DNA from 4 places in the Cedecea selenatireducens genome. Region 4 is predicted to be linked to each of the others. Evidence: predicted binding sites of a transcription regulator. Region 4 holds the regulator's gene; each other region holds the start of a gene.
The links. Region 4 encodes sigma-54, which starts transcription at its own class of promoters, with help from an activator protein. Its sites were predicted from a motif close to GTTGGCACANNTTTCGCTNT; they were not measured.

Region 1 (3,404 bases), on a different contig from region 4:
CGAGCCCGAAGAACACCACTTTCCGTTCCGGGTTTTGACGTGCCAGAGTCAGCGCGTCCATTGGTGAGTAAATCACCCTGACGTCCGCGCCACGCGACTTCGCCTGCATCAGCGAACCGTTTTTTCCCGGCACGCGCATCGCATCGCCAAAGGTGCAGAAAATCACCTTCGGATGGCTGGCTATCTCAATGCAGCTGTCGATTCTCCCCATCGGCAGCACGCAAACCGGGCAGCCTGGGCCGTGGATAAACTCGATGTTTTCCGGCAGCAGCTGGTCGAGGCCGAATTTAAAAATAGCGTGGGTATGGCCGCCGCAAACCTCCATGATGCGCAACGGGCGGGCTGCCGTGTAGTCCAGCAGCGGGGCGCGTACTTTCAGCGTCTCAATCAGCTGCATCACGCGTTCCGGATCTCGGTATTCGTCGACATAGCGCATCAGCGATGCTCCTCGCCGTAGAGCAGGGCGCCGACGTCCGGCTCCACCTCGAACATGTTTTGCAGGGCATCGAGCGTGTCGCGCGCTTCGGCTTCATCAATGATGCTCATGGCAAACCCGACGTGGACCAGCACCCATTGCCCCACGGCGGCGTCGCCGACCAGGGTTAAATTCACGTCGCGCTGTACGCCGCAGACGTCCACTTTTGCGCTACCGTCGGCCAGCCGCTCGACTATCTGGCCGGGAATGCCTATGCACATCGTTCCGCCTCCAGCCAGCTAAGCCACTCGTCCATTCCTTCGCCGCTGGTCGCAGAAACCAGAATAATTTTGATGTCCGGATTGACCTCGCGGGCAAAGGCCAGGCATTTGTTGACGTCGAACTGCAAGTACGGCAGCAGATCGATTTTGTTCAGCAGCATCAATGACGCGGCGGCGAACATATGCGGGTATTTGAGCGGCTTGTCTTCCCCTTCCGTGACCGACAGCACCGCGACCTTGTGGCGTTCGCCTAAATCAAAGCTCGCCGGGCAGACCAGGTTGCCGACGTTTTCGATAAACAGCACGCCGTCCTGCTCAAGCGGCAGGCGCAGCATGGCATCGCGGATCATTTGGGCATCAAGGTGGCAGCCTTTACCGGTATTCACCTGAATGGCCGGCGTCCCGGTTTCGCGGATGCGCGCCGCGTCGTTCACCGTTTGCTGATCGCCTTCGATAACCGCGCACGGCACTTTAGTATTCAGACGTTTTAGCGTTTCGGTGAGCAGGGTAGTTTTGCCTGAGCCGGGGCTGGACACCAGGTTCAGCACCAGCTGATTCTGGCTGGCAAAGCGTTCGCGGTTATGGGCGGCGAGCTGGTTGTTTTTATCCAGCACGTTCAGCTCAATCTCCAGCATTTTGCGCTGCGTCATGCCCGGCGCGTGGGTGCCCGCCGCGCCGTGGCCGTAATGCAGGTCGCCCTGCTCGTCGGCCGTCGGGGCGAACTTGACGCCGGTTATCTGCTGCAGCGGGCGTGCCGCCGGGGCAAACGGGGCGCTGCGAAAGCCTGAGTGAGGATTACGCTCGTCCCCTTCAATATACAGGTTGCCTTCACCGCAACCGCAAGTGCTACACATGAGCTATCTCCTGATCGATTTCCAGACGCTTAATCTGCATGCCGTCATCCGCCACGATGCGCAGGTTGCTGCCGTTACAGTTGGGGCAGCACTTCACGCGCTGGGTCAGCAACGTGACGAACTGCTGGCAGTCATGGCACCAGCATTCGGCTTCCTGCTGGTGGACATGAAGCTCGCAGCCTTCCGCCAGCGTGCCGCGGCAGACCAGATCAAAGCAAAACTCCAGGGCGCTGGTTTCCACGCACGAGAAGGCGCCGACTTCCAGCCAGACGCCGGTGACGCGGCGGGCGTTGTTCTGGCGGGCATGGCTTTCGATAAGTTCGACTGCGCGCTGGCAAAGGGTGATTTCGTGCATGGGGCCTCCGGGGTTAACTGGGGCTGGTAATGCAAAGACGGTGCCAGGCCTTTTTTTGCCCCTCACCCCGGCCCTCTCCCCGAAGGGGCGAGGGAGAATTCTTTAAAGGAAAGGGAATGATTTATCCCCTCACCCTTGCAGGGAGAGGGTTCTCCAGCCCTGCTTTTTATTCCCTCTCCCTCCCAGGGAGAGGGTTAGGGTGAGGGTAAAAAAATCCCGACACGAAAAGTCAAAGATGACGAAATGACACGTCACCCGTCATTTTTCCGCCAACCATTTAACGAAAAAGCATTTAAATACAATTAATTAAAAACATGGCACGAAATGTGCCTTACGGAGGGACAAGCATTAACAGAGTGAACAAAACATGAACATTTGGGAACTGAGCGAGAAAGCCGAGTATATCGCCGACAAGCACCAACGCCTGCTTTCGCAGTGGCATCACTACGGCAACACCCTGATTCAGGGGATCACCTTATCGAAAGCGAAGCTGCATCACGCCGTGGGCTGCAACCCGGACGAAAGCCTGCGCTTCTTCTTGTTTGACCACTTCGTCATTCAAATCAACCTCGCCGAAGGCTTTAACAGCCACACCATCGAGTACGCCATCGAACTGCGTGACGGCAGCGATAAGGTGCTGATTGCAAAGGCGACTATCGACGATGACGGGCTGATTGATAACGCCATCAGCAACCGCGACCGCGAGAAAGTGCTCGACCACTACCTGGAGCTTATCCGCCCGGTGTACGACAGCCTTTATCTGGCCGTGCAGCAAAACACCCCGCTGTCCATGACGCTGCTTCAGCAGTCCGCCGTGGCATGAAGAGATTTGGGGTGTCGAGAACTGTCGAACCGGCAGCTTTTCGGCATGTTTTCGTCAAAAATGACGATCGTCACCTGAGGAAGAGCTGGTGAACCGTTTTGTAATCGCTGACTCAAAATTGTGTATGGGCTGCCATACCTGCGAAGCGGCCTGCGCCGAGACGCACCGTCTGCACGGCCTGCAGTCCCTGCCGCGCCTGAAAGTCATGCGCAACCTGAATGAATCTGCGCCGCAGATGTGCCACCACTGCGAAGACGCACCCTGCGCCGGGGTTTGCCCGGTTAACGCTATTACCCGCGTGGACGGGGCCGTACAGCTGAATGAAAGCCTGTGCGTAAGCTGCAAACTTTGCGGTATTGCCTGCCCGTTCGGCGCCATTGAATTCTCCGGCAGCCGCCCGCTGCATATTCCCGCCAACGTTAACAGCCCGAAAGCGCCGCCTGCACCTCCGGCCCCGGCTCGCGTTAGCCCGCTGCTCGACTGGGTGCCCGGCGTTCGCGCTATCGCGGTCAAATGTGACCTGTGCAGCTTCGATGAAAACGGCCCGGCCTGCGTTCGCACCTGCCCGACCAAGGCGCTGCGCCTTATCGACAACAAAGACATCGCCCAGGCCAGCAAACGTAAGCGTGAGCTGACGCTTGGTGCGTCGCTCGGCGACCTGACCCTGTTTACCCAG
Region 2 (3,404 bases), on a different contig from region 4:
GTAAAATAAAAAAAGCCCCACCTTTGCAGGTAGGGCTTCAATGGACTGCAGAAAAGAAACTTACGCTTCTTTGCTACCACGACCCGCACGTTTGCGGTCGTTTTCAGTCAGGTGGCGCTTACGAATACGCACGGACAGCGGAGTCACTTCTACCAGTTCGTCGTCATCGATGAACTCCAGAGCTTGCTCCAGGGTCATTTTCTGCGCAGGAACCAGAGTGGTCGCTTCGTCAGTACCGGAAGCACGCATGTTGGTCAGCTTCTTACCGGTCAGGCAGTTAACGGTCAGGTCGTTAGAACGACTGTGAATACCGATGATCTGGCCTTCGTAAACTTCAGCCCCGTGGCCCAGGAACAGCTTGCCGCGATCCTGCAGGCCGAACAGAGCAAACGCAACCGCTTTACCCTGACCGTTGGAGATCAGCACGCCGTTCTGACGCTGGCCCACTTCGCCCTGACGGATATCGTCATAGTGGCTGAAGGTGGAGTACAGCAGACCGGTACCGGAGGTCATGGTCATGAATTCGTTACGGAAGCCAATCAGACCACGGCTTGGAATCACGTAGTCAAGACGCACGCGGCCTTTGCCGTCCGGATTCATGTTTTTCAGGTCGCCTTTACGCTCGCCGAGCGCCTGCATCACGGAACCCTGATGCTGCTCTTCGATATCCAGCGTTACGTTTTCGAACGGCTCTTGTTTACGGCCGTCGATTTCGCGGAAGATAACTTTCGGACGGGATACCGCCAGCTCGAAACCTTCACGACGCATGTTTTCGATAAGAACGGAGAGGTGCAGCTCACCACGGCCGGATACGCGGAATGCATCCGCATCTTCGGTTTCTTCAACACGCAGCGCAACGTTGTGTACCAGCTCTTTGTTCAGACGATCCAGAATCTGACGAGAGGTCACGAACTTACCTTCTTTACCGCAGAACGGAGAGGTATTTACGTTGAAGAACATGGAAACGGTTGGCTCATCTACGGACAGCGCTGGCAGCGCTTCAACATTTTGCGGGTCGCAAATGGTGTCGGAGATGTTCAGCTCGCCCAGGCCGGTGATGGCGATGATATCGCCCGCTTCGGCTTCGGTAGACTCGATACGCTCCAGGCCCAGGTGGGTCAGAACTTTACCGACTTTACCGTTACGGGTTTTCCCTTCGCTATCAATGATAGTGATCTGCTGGTTTGGCTTCACTTTGCCGCGTTTGATGCGGCCGATGCCGATAACGCCAACGTAGTTGTTGTAGTCCAGCTGGGAAATTTGCATCTGCAGTGGACCGTCGAGGTCAACGTTCGGTGCCGGTACGCGATCGACAATGGCCTGATACAGTGGAGTCATGTCCGCTGCCATATCATTGTGATCCATGCCCGCGATGCCGTTCAGTGCGGATGCATAAATAATTGGGAAGTCGAGCTGCTCGTCGGTCGCATCAAGGTTAACGAACAGGTCGAAGACCTGATCAACAACCCAGTCAGGACGCGCGCCAGGGCGGTCAACTTTGTTGATAACCACGATCGGCTTCAAACCATGGGCAAACGCCTTTTTGGTTACGAAGCGCGTCTGCGGCATTGGGCCATCCATTGCATCAACCACCAGCAGAACGGAGTCAACCATTGACATTACGCGCTCAACTTCACCACCGAAGTCGGCGTGTCCTGGGGTATCAACGATGTTGATACGATAGTCATTCCATTTGATAGCGGTGTTTTTAGCGAGGATGGTAATCCCACGCTCTTTCTCCAGGTCATTGGAGTCCATCACGCGTTCAGTGGCTTCAGCACGTTCGTTACTGAAAGTACCAGATTGCTGCAGCAGCTTATCAACCAGGGTAGTTTTACCATGGTCAACGTGCGCGATGATGGCGATATTACGCAGATTTTCGATCACAACTTTGCCTCAGGCATTAGAAATAGCGCGTTATTGTACACGTATTAATCGAAGGACAGAACAGGATCACAAAGAACCTTTACAAACAATATAGAAAGTAAGGGATTGTGATCGCTTTCACGGAGCTAAAAAGGGAGCTATAACGTAAATTGCACCAATATGGTGCTCAGGTTTTAATCTGAAGCACTATATTGGTGCAAAATATTCATCCTGGTGCAGCCCTTTTGCACTATGGTGCGCATGATAGCGCCTTTTTAGGGTGATTTAAAAGTTGGCACAGATTTCGCTTTAAACATTTTATGGCGAAAAGCCACATTAAGAAGTGTTTGATTACCTCGTTACCACGACGACTACACCAATCCGGGAGAGTTTAAGTATGTCCGCTGAACACGTTTTGACGATGCTGAATGAGCATGAAGTAAAGTTTGTTGATCTGCGCTTTACCGATACTAAAGGTAAAGAACAGCACGTCACTATCCCTGCTCATCAGGTGAATGCTGACTTCTTCGAAGAAGGCAAAATGTTTGACGGCTCCTCGATTGGTGGCTGGAAAGGTATCAACGAATCCGACATGGTGCTGATGCCAGATCCAACGACGGCGGTTATCGACCCGTTCTTCGCGGATTCTACCCTGATTATCCGCTGCGACATTCTCGAGCCAGGCACCATGCAGGGCTACGACCGTGACCCGCGTTCCATTGCAAAACGCGCTGAAGACTACCTGCGCTCTACCGGCATCGCAGACACCGTTCTGTTCGGGCCAGAGCCAGAATTCTTCCTGTTCGACGACATTCGTTTCGGCAGCTCTATCTCCGGCTCCCACGTTGCTATCGATGATATCGAAGGCGCATGGAACACCGGCACCAAATACGAAGGCGGTAACAAAGGCCACCGTCCTGCTGTGAAAGGCGGTTACTTCCCGGTTCCACCGGTCGACTCCGCTCAGGATCTGCGTTCTGCTATGTGTCTGACCATGGAGCAGATGGGCCTGGTTGTTGAAGCTCACCACCACGAAGTAGCGACCGCTGGTCAGAACGAAGTGGCTACCCGCTTCAACACCATGACCAAAAAAGCTGACGAAATTCAGATCTACAAATACGTTGTGCACAACGTTGCTCACGCCTACGGTAAAACCGCGACCTTTATGCCTAAACCAATGTTTGGCGATAACGGTTCTGGTATGCACTGCCACATGTCCCTGTCCAAGAACGGCGTAAACCTGTTCTCCGGCGACAAATACGCAGGCCTGTCTGAGCAAGCGCTGTACTACATCGGTGGTGTTATCAAACACGCTAAAGCGATCAACGCCTTGGCGAACCCAACCACTAACTCCTACAAGCGTCTGGTCCCAGGCTACGAAGCACCAGTAATGCTGGCGTACTCTGCCCGTAACCGTTCTGCTTCTATTCGTATCCCGGTTGTTGCGTCGCCAAAAGCACGTCGTATCGAAGTGCGCTTCCCGGACCCAGCGGCGAACCCATACCTGTGCTTCGCAGCGCTGCTGATGGCCGGCCTGG
Region 3 (3,404 bases), on a different contig from region 4:
AAGCGCTGCAATAATTCTGACGCGCTGAAACTCATCGGTAGCTTCGCGCAGGCTGGCAGAAGGAGGCGTTTGAGTTAAGGTTTCCGGCTCGTGGAATGCACCATCCGCCCGGCCGGAAAGCTGGAAGTGCTGGGGCAGCAGGACAAGCTCTCCCTGCGGATGACCTGCACGAGCCAGCACAATAGCGCGGTAAATGGCATGCTCCAGCTCGCGGATGTTCCCCGGCCAGCCGTAGTGTGCAAGCTGCACGCGCGCCGCTTCGCTCAGCACCACCTGCTTGAGCCCCATTTTCACGCGACTTTGCTCGCAGAAAAACCCGGCCAGCAGCGCAATATCGCTGCCTCGCTCACGCAGCGGCGGAACGTGCAGAGGAAAGACGCTCAGGCGGTGGAACAAGTCTGCGCGAAACGCCCCGGCAACCACCTGCTGGCGCAGATCGCGGTTAGTGGCGGCCAGCACCCGGACATCCACCCGCTGGCTGCGGTCATCGCCCACGCGCTGGATATCGCCGTACTGAAGCACGCGCAGCAGCTTGGCCTGCAGTGCCAGCGGCAGCTCACCTATCTCGTCCAGGAACAGCGTGCCGTTATCCGCCATTTCAAACTTACCGGTACGGTGGTGAATTGCGCCGGTGAAAGCGCCTTTCACATGGCCGAACAGCTCGCTCTCCGCCACGCTTTCCGGCAGTGCGGCGCAGTTAAGATAAACCAGCGGGTTCGCCGTTCTTGCAGAACCGGCATGAATCGCCCGCGCCACCAGCTCTTTCCCGACGCCCGTTTCGCCGGTGATCAGCACGTTAAGATCCGAGGCGGCAACAATCCCGATCTCTTTTTTCAACTGGATGATGCCCGGCGAGCGGCCAATCATCTCCCCCACCACGCCGCGCGCAATGGCGGGCTGCACCGTGCCTTCCGGCGTTTGCTTCTCAAGCTGTTCGAGCAGCAGGGCGTTATTCAGCGCCCCGGAGGCCAGCACGCCAATCAGCCTGAGTTCCTCATCGCTGAAGCCGTCGAACTGGTGGGGGTCCATGCCGTCCACGGTCAGCGCCCCGATAAGATTCTGGTCGGCAAACAGCGGCAGCCCCAGGCAGGCATGAACCTTGAGGTCTTCGTGTTCGGGAATAAGGCCGTCGTACGGGTCGGGCAGCTCGCTGTCGGCCGGAAAACGCACCACGTCACCTGCGCGGGCGATAGCCTCCAGGCGTGGGTGAGCGTCAACGGCAAAGCGCCGCCCCAGCACGTCGACAGCCAGGCCGTCAATCGCCAGCGGGTAAAAATGGCGCGACTCGTAGCGCAGCAGCGCCGTGGCATCGCCGCCGAGCAGCTTTCGCAGCGTGCGGATGACGCGAGAAAAGCGATCAGAATGGCTGATGCCGCTTTGCAGTTCGATAGCAATGGCGGCGAGAGAAGACATCGACAGGCTCATGATGAGGCTCCGGGGAAAACGGGGAGTTCAGCTTACGCCTGAGTAGTCAAAATGACAAACAACAGTGTCATAATGACCAAAATCAATAATGTCATTATGACAATGAAAAACGGCAAGATAAATAATAAAACAACTAAAATCAATAAGTTAAAAAGTTGGCACGATACTCGCTATAGAACAGTCATTGAAGCACTTAACGCTATGACATCAATGAGGTTCTCAATGGCTATTCAGGTTAAAAACAACATTCAGTGGGTTGGGCAACGTGACTGGGAAGTGCGTGATTTTCACGGTACCGAATACAAAACGCTGCGCGGCAGCAGCTATAACAGCTATCTCATCCGTGAAGAAAAAACCGTCCTGATCGACACCGTCGACCATAAGTTCAGCCGTGAGTTTGTGCAGAACCTTGAGCGTGAGATCGACCTTAATACGCTCGATTACATCATTATCAACCATGCGGAAGAAGACCACGCCGGGGCGCTGACCGAGCTGATGTCACGCATCCCGAACACGCCCATCTACTGTACGGCAAACGGCATCGATTCTATTAACGGCCACCACCATCACCCGGAGTGGAACTTTAACGTGGTGAAAACCGGCGATAGCCTGGAGCTAGGCAATGGCAAACAGCTTATCTTCGTCGAAACGCCAATGCTGCACTGGCCGGACAGCATGATGACCTACATGACCGGCGACGCGGTGCTGTTCAGCAACGACGCCTTCGGCCAGCACTACTGCGACGAGCACCTGTTTAACGACGAAGTGGACCAGACCGAGCTGTTCGAGCAGTGCCAGCGCTACTACGCCAACATCCTGACGCCGTTCAGCCGCCTGGTGACGCCGAAAATTACCGAAATCCTCGGCTTCAACCTGCCGGTGGATATGATTGCGACCTCCCACGGCGTGGTGTGGCGCGAGAATCCAACCCAAATCGTTGAGCTGTACCTGAAATGGGCTGCGGATTACCAGGAAGATCGCATCACGCTGTTCTACGACACCATGTCGAACAACACCCGTATGATGGCCGACGCTATCGCCCAGGGGATCCACGAAGTTGACCCACGCGTGGCGGTGAAAATCTTCAACGTGGCCCGCAGCGATAAAAACGAAATCCTGACCAACGTGTTCCGCTCCAAAGGCGTGCTGGTCGGCACCTCCACCATGAACAACGTGATGATGCCGAAGATCGCCGGGCTGGTGGAAGAGATAACCGGGCTGCGCTTTCGCAACAAACGCGCCAGCGCCTTCGGCTCCCACGGCTGGAGCGGCGGCGCGGTAGACCGCCTTTCTACCCGCCTGCAGGACGCAGGCTTTGAAATGTCCCTCAGCCTGAAGGCGAAATGGCGCCCGGACGGCAATGCGCTGGCGCTGTGCCGCGAGCATGGCCGCGAAATTGCCCGCCAGTGGGCGCTCTCCCCGCTGCCAGTGACCCACAGCGCTATGACCGCCGCACCAGTAGTTTCAGAAGCTGCGCCAGTATCCGACAGCGTCGACCTCGGTCCCTGCATGCAGTGCAGCGTTTGCCAGTGGATTTACGACCCGGCCCTGGGCGAACCGATGCAGGCCGTTGAACCTGGCACCCCGTGGAGCGAAGTGCCGGACAGCTTCCTGTGCCCTGAATGCTCGTTGGGCAAAGATGTCTTCGACGAACTGGCAACGGAGGCCAAATGAACAACGGCATCGCGATCATCGGCTCGGGCTTTGCCGCCCGCCAGCTGGTGAAAAATATCCGTAAACACAGCGCAGAGGTGCCTATCCGGCTGATTGCCGCCGACAGCGCCGACGAGTACAACAAGCCGGATTTGAGCCACGTGATGAGCTTAAATCAGCGTGCCGAAGCGATGACCCGCCAGCAGGCCGGTGCGTTTGCAGAGCAGTTCAACCTGACGCTGCACGCCAACAGCTGGGTCAGCAGCATCGACCCGAAAAACAAGCGGGTGAAATGCGGCGAGCAGCAATGGCACTACGACAAACTG
Region 4 (3,404 bases):
AAAACCACGACGTTTTACATGGTCGTTGGCATCGTGCCTCGTGATGCGGGAAACATTATCATTGATGATGACGATATCAGCCTGCTTCCACTGCATGCCCGTGCCCGTCGTGGTATCGGTTATCTGCCGCAGGAAGCGTCCATTTTCCGCCGCCTGAGCGTGTTTGATAACCTGATGGCGGTGCTGCAGATTCGCGATGACCTGACGTCAGAGCAGCGTGACGATCGCGCTAACGAGCTGATGGAAGAGTTCCACATCTCGCACCTGCGCAACAACCTTGGGCAATCGCTGTCCGGCGGTGAGCGCCGCCGCGTTGAAATCGCCCGCGCGCTGGCGGCCAACCCGAAATTCATTTTGCTGGATGAGCCCTTTGCCGGGGTTGACCCTATTTCCGTTATCGATATCAAACGCATCATCGAGCATCTGCGTGACAGCGGCCTCGGCGTGTTGATTACTGACCATAACGTGCGCGAAACACTGGCCGTCTGCGAACGCGCCTATATCGTTAGTCAGGGGCATCTGATTGCCCACGGCACGCCGGAAGAAATCCTTGAAGACGAGCAAGTTAAGCGAGTCTATCTGGGCGAAGAGTTCAGACTCTGATAGGGTGGGAAGTCTTACACGACTTATTTGAGGACGTTTGCTCTGAACATGAAGCAAGGTTTGCAATTACGGCTTAGCCAACAACTTGCTATGACGCCCCAGCTACAGCAGGCCATCCGCCTGTTGCAGCTTTCAACGTTAGAGCTTCAGCAAGAACTCCAGCAGGCACTGGACAGTAATCCATTGCTTGAGCAAACCGACCTGCATGATGAGATCGAGACTCAGGAGATGCCTGAGAACGAAGCAATGGACACCCGTGAAGCCCTCGAGCAGAAAGAGATGCCCGATGAGCTGCCGCTGGATGCCAGCTGGGATGAAATCTACACCGCCGGTACGCCTTCAGGGACAGGTACCGACTATCTCGATGACGAGCTTCCTGTCTATCAGGGTGAAACCACCCAGTCACTTCAGGATTACCTGATGTGGCAGGTTGATCTGACGCCGTTTTCCGATACGGATACCGCGATCGCGACCTCCATCGTCGATGCTGTCGATGAAACCGGGTATCTCACCGTTCCTCTGGAAGACATTCTGGAAAGTCTGGGCCACGACGATGTGAGCCTGGACGAAGTTGAGGCCGTGCTGAAGCGAATTCAACGCTTTGATCCCGTTGGCGTTGCGGCAAGAGACTTACGCGATTGCCTGCTTATTCAACTTTCTCAATACGCCAAAGACACACCCTGGCTGGCAGAGGCCAGGTTAATCGTAAGCGATCATTTAGATCTGCTGGCGAATCACGATTTCCGTAATTTAATGCGGGTCACGCGCATTAAAGAAGACGCCCTGAAAGAGGCCATGTGCCTGATCCAATCCCTCGACCCTCGCCCTGGCCAGTCGATTCAAACCGGCGAACCGGAGTACGTTATCCCTGATGTACTGGTCCGTAAGCACCTGGCACGCTGGGTCGTTGAGCTTAACGCAGACAGCATTCCACGCCTCAAAATCAACCAGCAGTATGCAGCCATGGGCGGCAACACGCGCAATGACAGCGACTCGCAGTTTATTCGCAGCAATCTGCAGGAAGCGAAATGGTTGATTAAAAGCCTGGAAAGCCGCAATGATACGTTATTGCGCGTGAGCCGTTGCATCGTCGAGCAGCAGCAGGCGTTCTTCGAACACGGTGAAGAACACATGAAGCCGATGGTGCTCGCCGACATCGCTCAGGCGGTCGAGATGCACGAATCGACTATCTCAAGGGTGACCACCCAGAAGTATTTGCATAGCCCGCGCGGCATCTTTGAATTGAAGTATTTCTTCTCCAGCCACGTCAATACCGAAGGCGGCGGCGAAGCCTCCTCCACGGCAATTCGGGCGCTGGTGAAGAAGTTAATTGCTGCGGAAAACCCAGCCAAACCATTGAGCGACAGCAAGTTAACCACCCTGCTGTCGGATCAAGGTATTATGGTTGCTCGCCGCACAGTTGCGAAGTACCGAGAGTCTTTATCCATTCCACCGTCAAACCAGCGCAAGCAGCTGGTGTGACTTCACCGATAAGGAAGACACTATGCAGCTCAACATTACGGGACAAAACGTCGAGATCACTGATGCACTGCGTGAATTTGTGAACACGAAGTTTGCCAAACTGGAGCAGTACTTCGACAGAATCAACCAGGTCTATATTGTATTAAAGGTGGAAAAAGTCACCCATACAGCGGATGCTACGCTGCATGTGAATGGTGGAGAACTGCATGCCAGCGCCGAAGGCCAGGACATGTATGCCGCGATTGACGGTCTGATTGATAAACTGGCCCGACAGTTAACGAAACACAAAGATAAACTAAAACAACACTGATAATCCGGGCATCCAATGTGCATATGGCCGGCCCGCTGCCCGTGTAGCGGGCCGTTTGCACAAAAAGTGCTTAGGTGAACTTATGATGAACAACGATTCCGCTCTACAACTGAGCAATGTCCTTAACCAGGAATGTACTCGCAGTGGCGTCCACTGTCAGAGTAAAAAACGTGCGCTGGAAATCATCAGCGAACTGGCAGCAAAACAGCTTGGCCTGCCGCCGCAGGTGGTGTTCGAAGCCGTACTCACCCGCGAACGTATGGGCAGTACCGGCATTGGTAACGGCATTGCCATTCCCCACGGCAAGCTGGAGGAGGATACGCTCCGGGCCGTCGGCGTCTTTATCCAACTGGAAACGCCTATCGCGTTTGACGCCATCGATAACCAGCCGGTCGATCTGCTGTTTGCGTTACTGGTACCGGCAGACCAGACAAAAACGCACCTCCACACGCTTTCCCTTGTGGCCAAGCGTCTGGCGGATAAAACCATTTGTCGTCGGCTGCGCTCGGCCAGCAGCGATGAAGAGCTTTACCAGATAATTACTGAAACAGAAGTCGATAACGGCAGCGAAAACGAATAATCAGCGCGTTTAATGTCTCAGACAGATAAATCGGGGGAATGATTACATGGTGCTGATGATTGTCAGCGGCCGCTCAGGTTCAGGGAAGTCTGTAGCCTTGCGCGCACTGGAAGATATGGGATTCTACTGCGTGGATAACCTGCCGGTCGTTCTGCTACCAGAGCTGGCGAAAACGCTTGCCGACCGGCAAATTTCCGCGGCGGTCAGCATCGACGTGCGCAACATGCCGGAGTCGCCGGAAATCTTCGAGCACGCAATGGACAGCCTGCCGGACGCTTTTTCCCCGCAGCTGCTGTTCCTGGATGCCGATCGTAATACGCTGATCCGTCGCTATAGCGATACGCGCCGTCTTCATCCGCTCTCCAGCAAAAATCTCTCTCTGGAAAGCGCCATTGACGAAGAAAGCGATCTGCTGGAACCGCTCAAATC

Region 1: hypA (hydrogenase maturation nickel metallochaperone HypA) is a predicted target of sigma-54. The motif match lies at 1,934-1,953, and genes of this name have one in related genera.
Region 2: glnA (glutamate--ammonia ligase) is a predicted target of sigma-54. The motif match lies at 2,158-2,177, and genes of this name have one in related genera.
Region 3: norV (anaerobic nitric oxide reductase flavorubredoxin) is a predicted target of sigma-54. The motif match lies at 1,580-1,599, and genes of this name have one in related genera.

What each region holds. Positions count from the first base shown of each region.
Region 1 is NZ_JBHIKW010000013.1:81,203-84,606, reverse strand. It holds gene hypD (hydrogenase formation protein HypD) at 1-436, opposite strand, end outside; gene ACE38U_RS18685 (HypC/HybG/HupF family hydrogenase formation chaperone) at 436-696, opposite strand; gene hypB (hydrogenase nickel incorporation protein HypB) at 687-1,550, opposite strand; gene hypA (hydrogenase maturation nickel metallochaperone HypA) at 1,543-1,905, opposite strand; gene hycA (formate hydrogenlyase regulator HycA) at 2,273-2,728, shown strand; gene ACE38U_RS18665 (4Fe-4S dicluster domain-containing protein) at 2,817-3,404, shown strand, end outside.
Region 2 is NZ_JBHIKW010000014.1:13,701-17,104, reverse strand. It holds gene typA (ribosome-dependent GTPase TypA) at 61-1,887, opposite strand; gene glnA (glutamate--ammonia ligase) at 2,264-3,404, shown strand, end outside.
Region 3 is NZ_JBHIKW010000002.1:393,546-396,949, forward strand. It holds gene norR (nitric oxide reductase transcriptional regulator NorR) at 1-1,425, opposite strand, end outside; gene norV (anaerobic nitric oxide reductase flavorubredoxin) at 1,648-3,099, shown strand; gene norW (NADH:flavorubredoxin reductase NorW) at 3,096-3,404, shown strand, end outside.
Region 4 is NZ_JBHIKW010000005.1:59,696-63,099, reverse strand. It holds gene lptB (LPS export ABC transporter ATP-binding protein) at 1-603, shown strand, start outside; gene rpoN (RNA polymerase factor sigma-54) at 652-2,085, shown strand; gene hpf (ribosome hibernation promoting factor) at 2,108-2,395, shown strand; gene ptsN (PTS IIA-like nitrogen regulatory protein PtsN) at 2,478-2,975, shown strand; gene rapZ (RNase adapter RapZ) at 3,022-3,404, shown strand, end outside.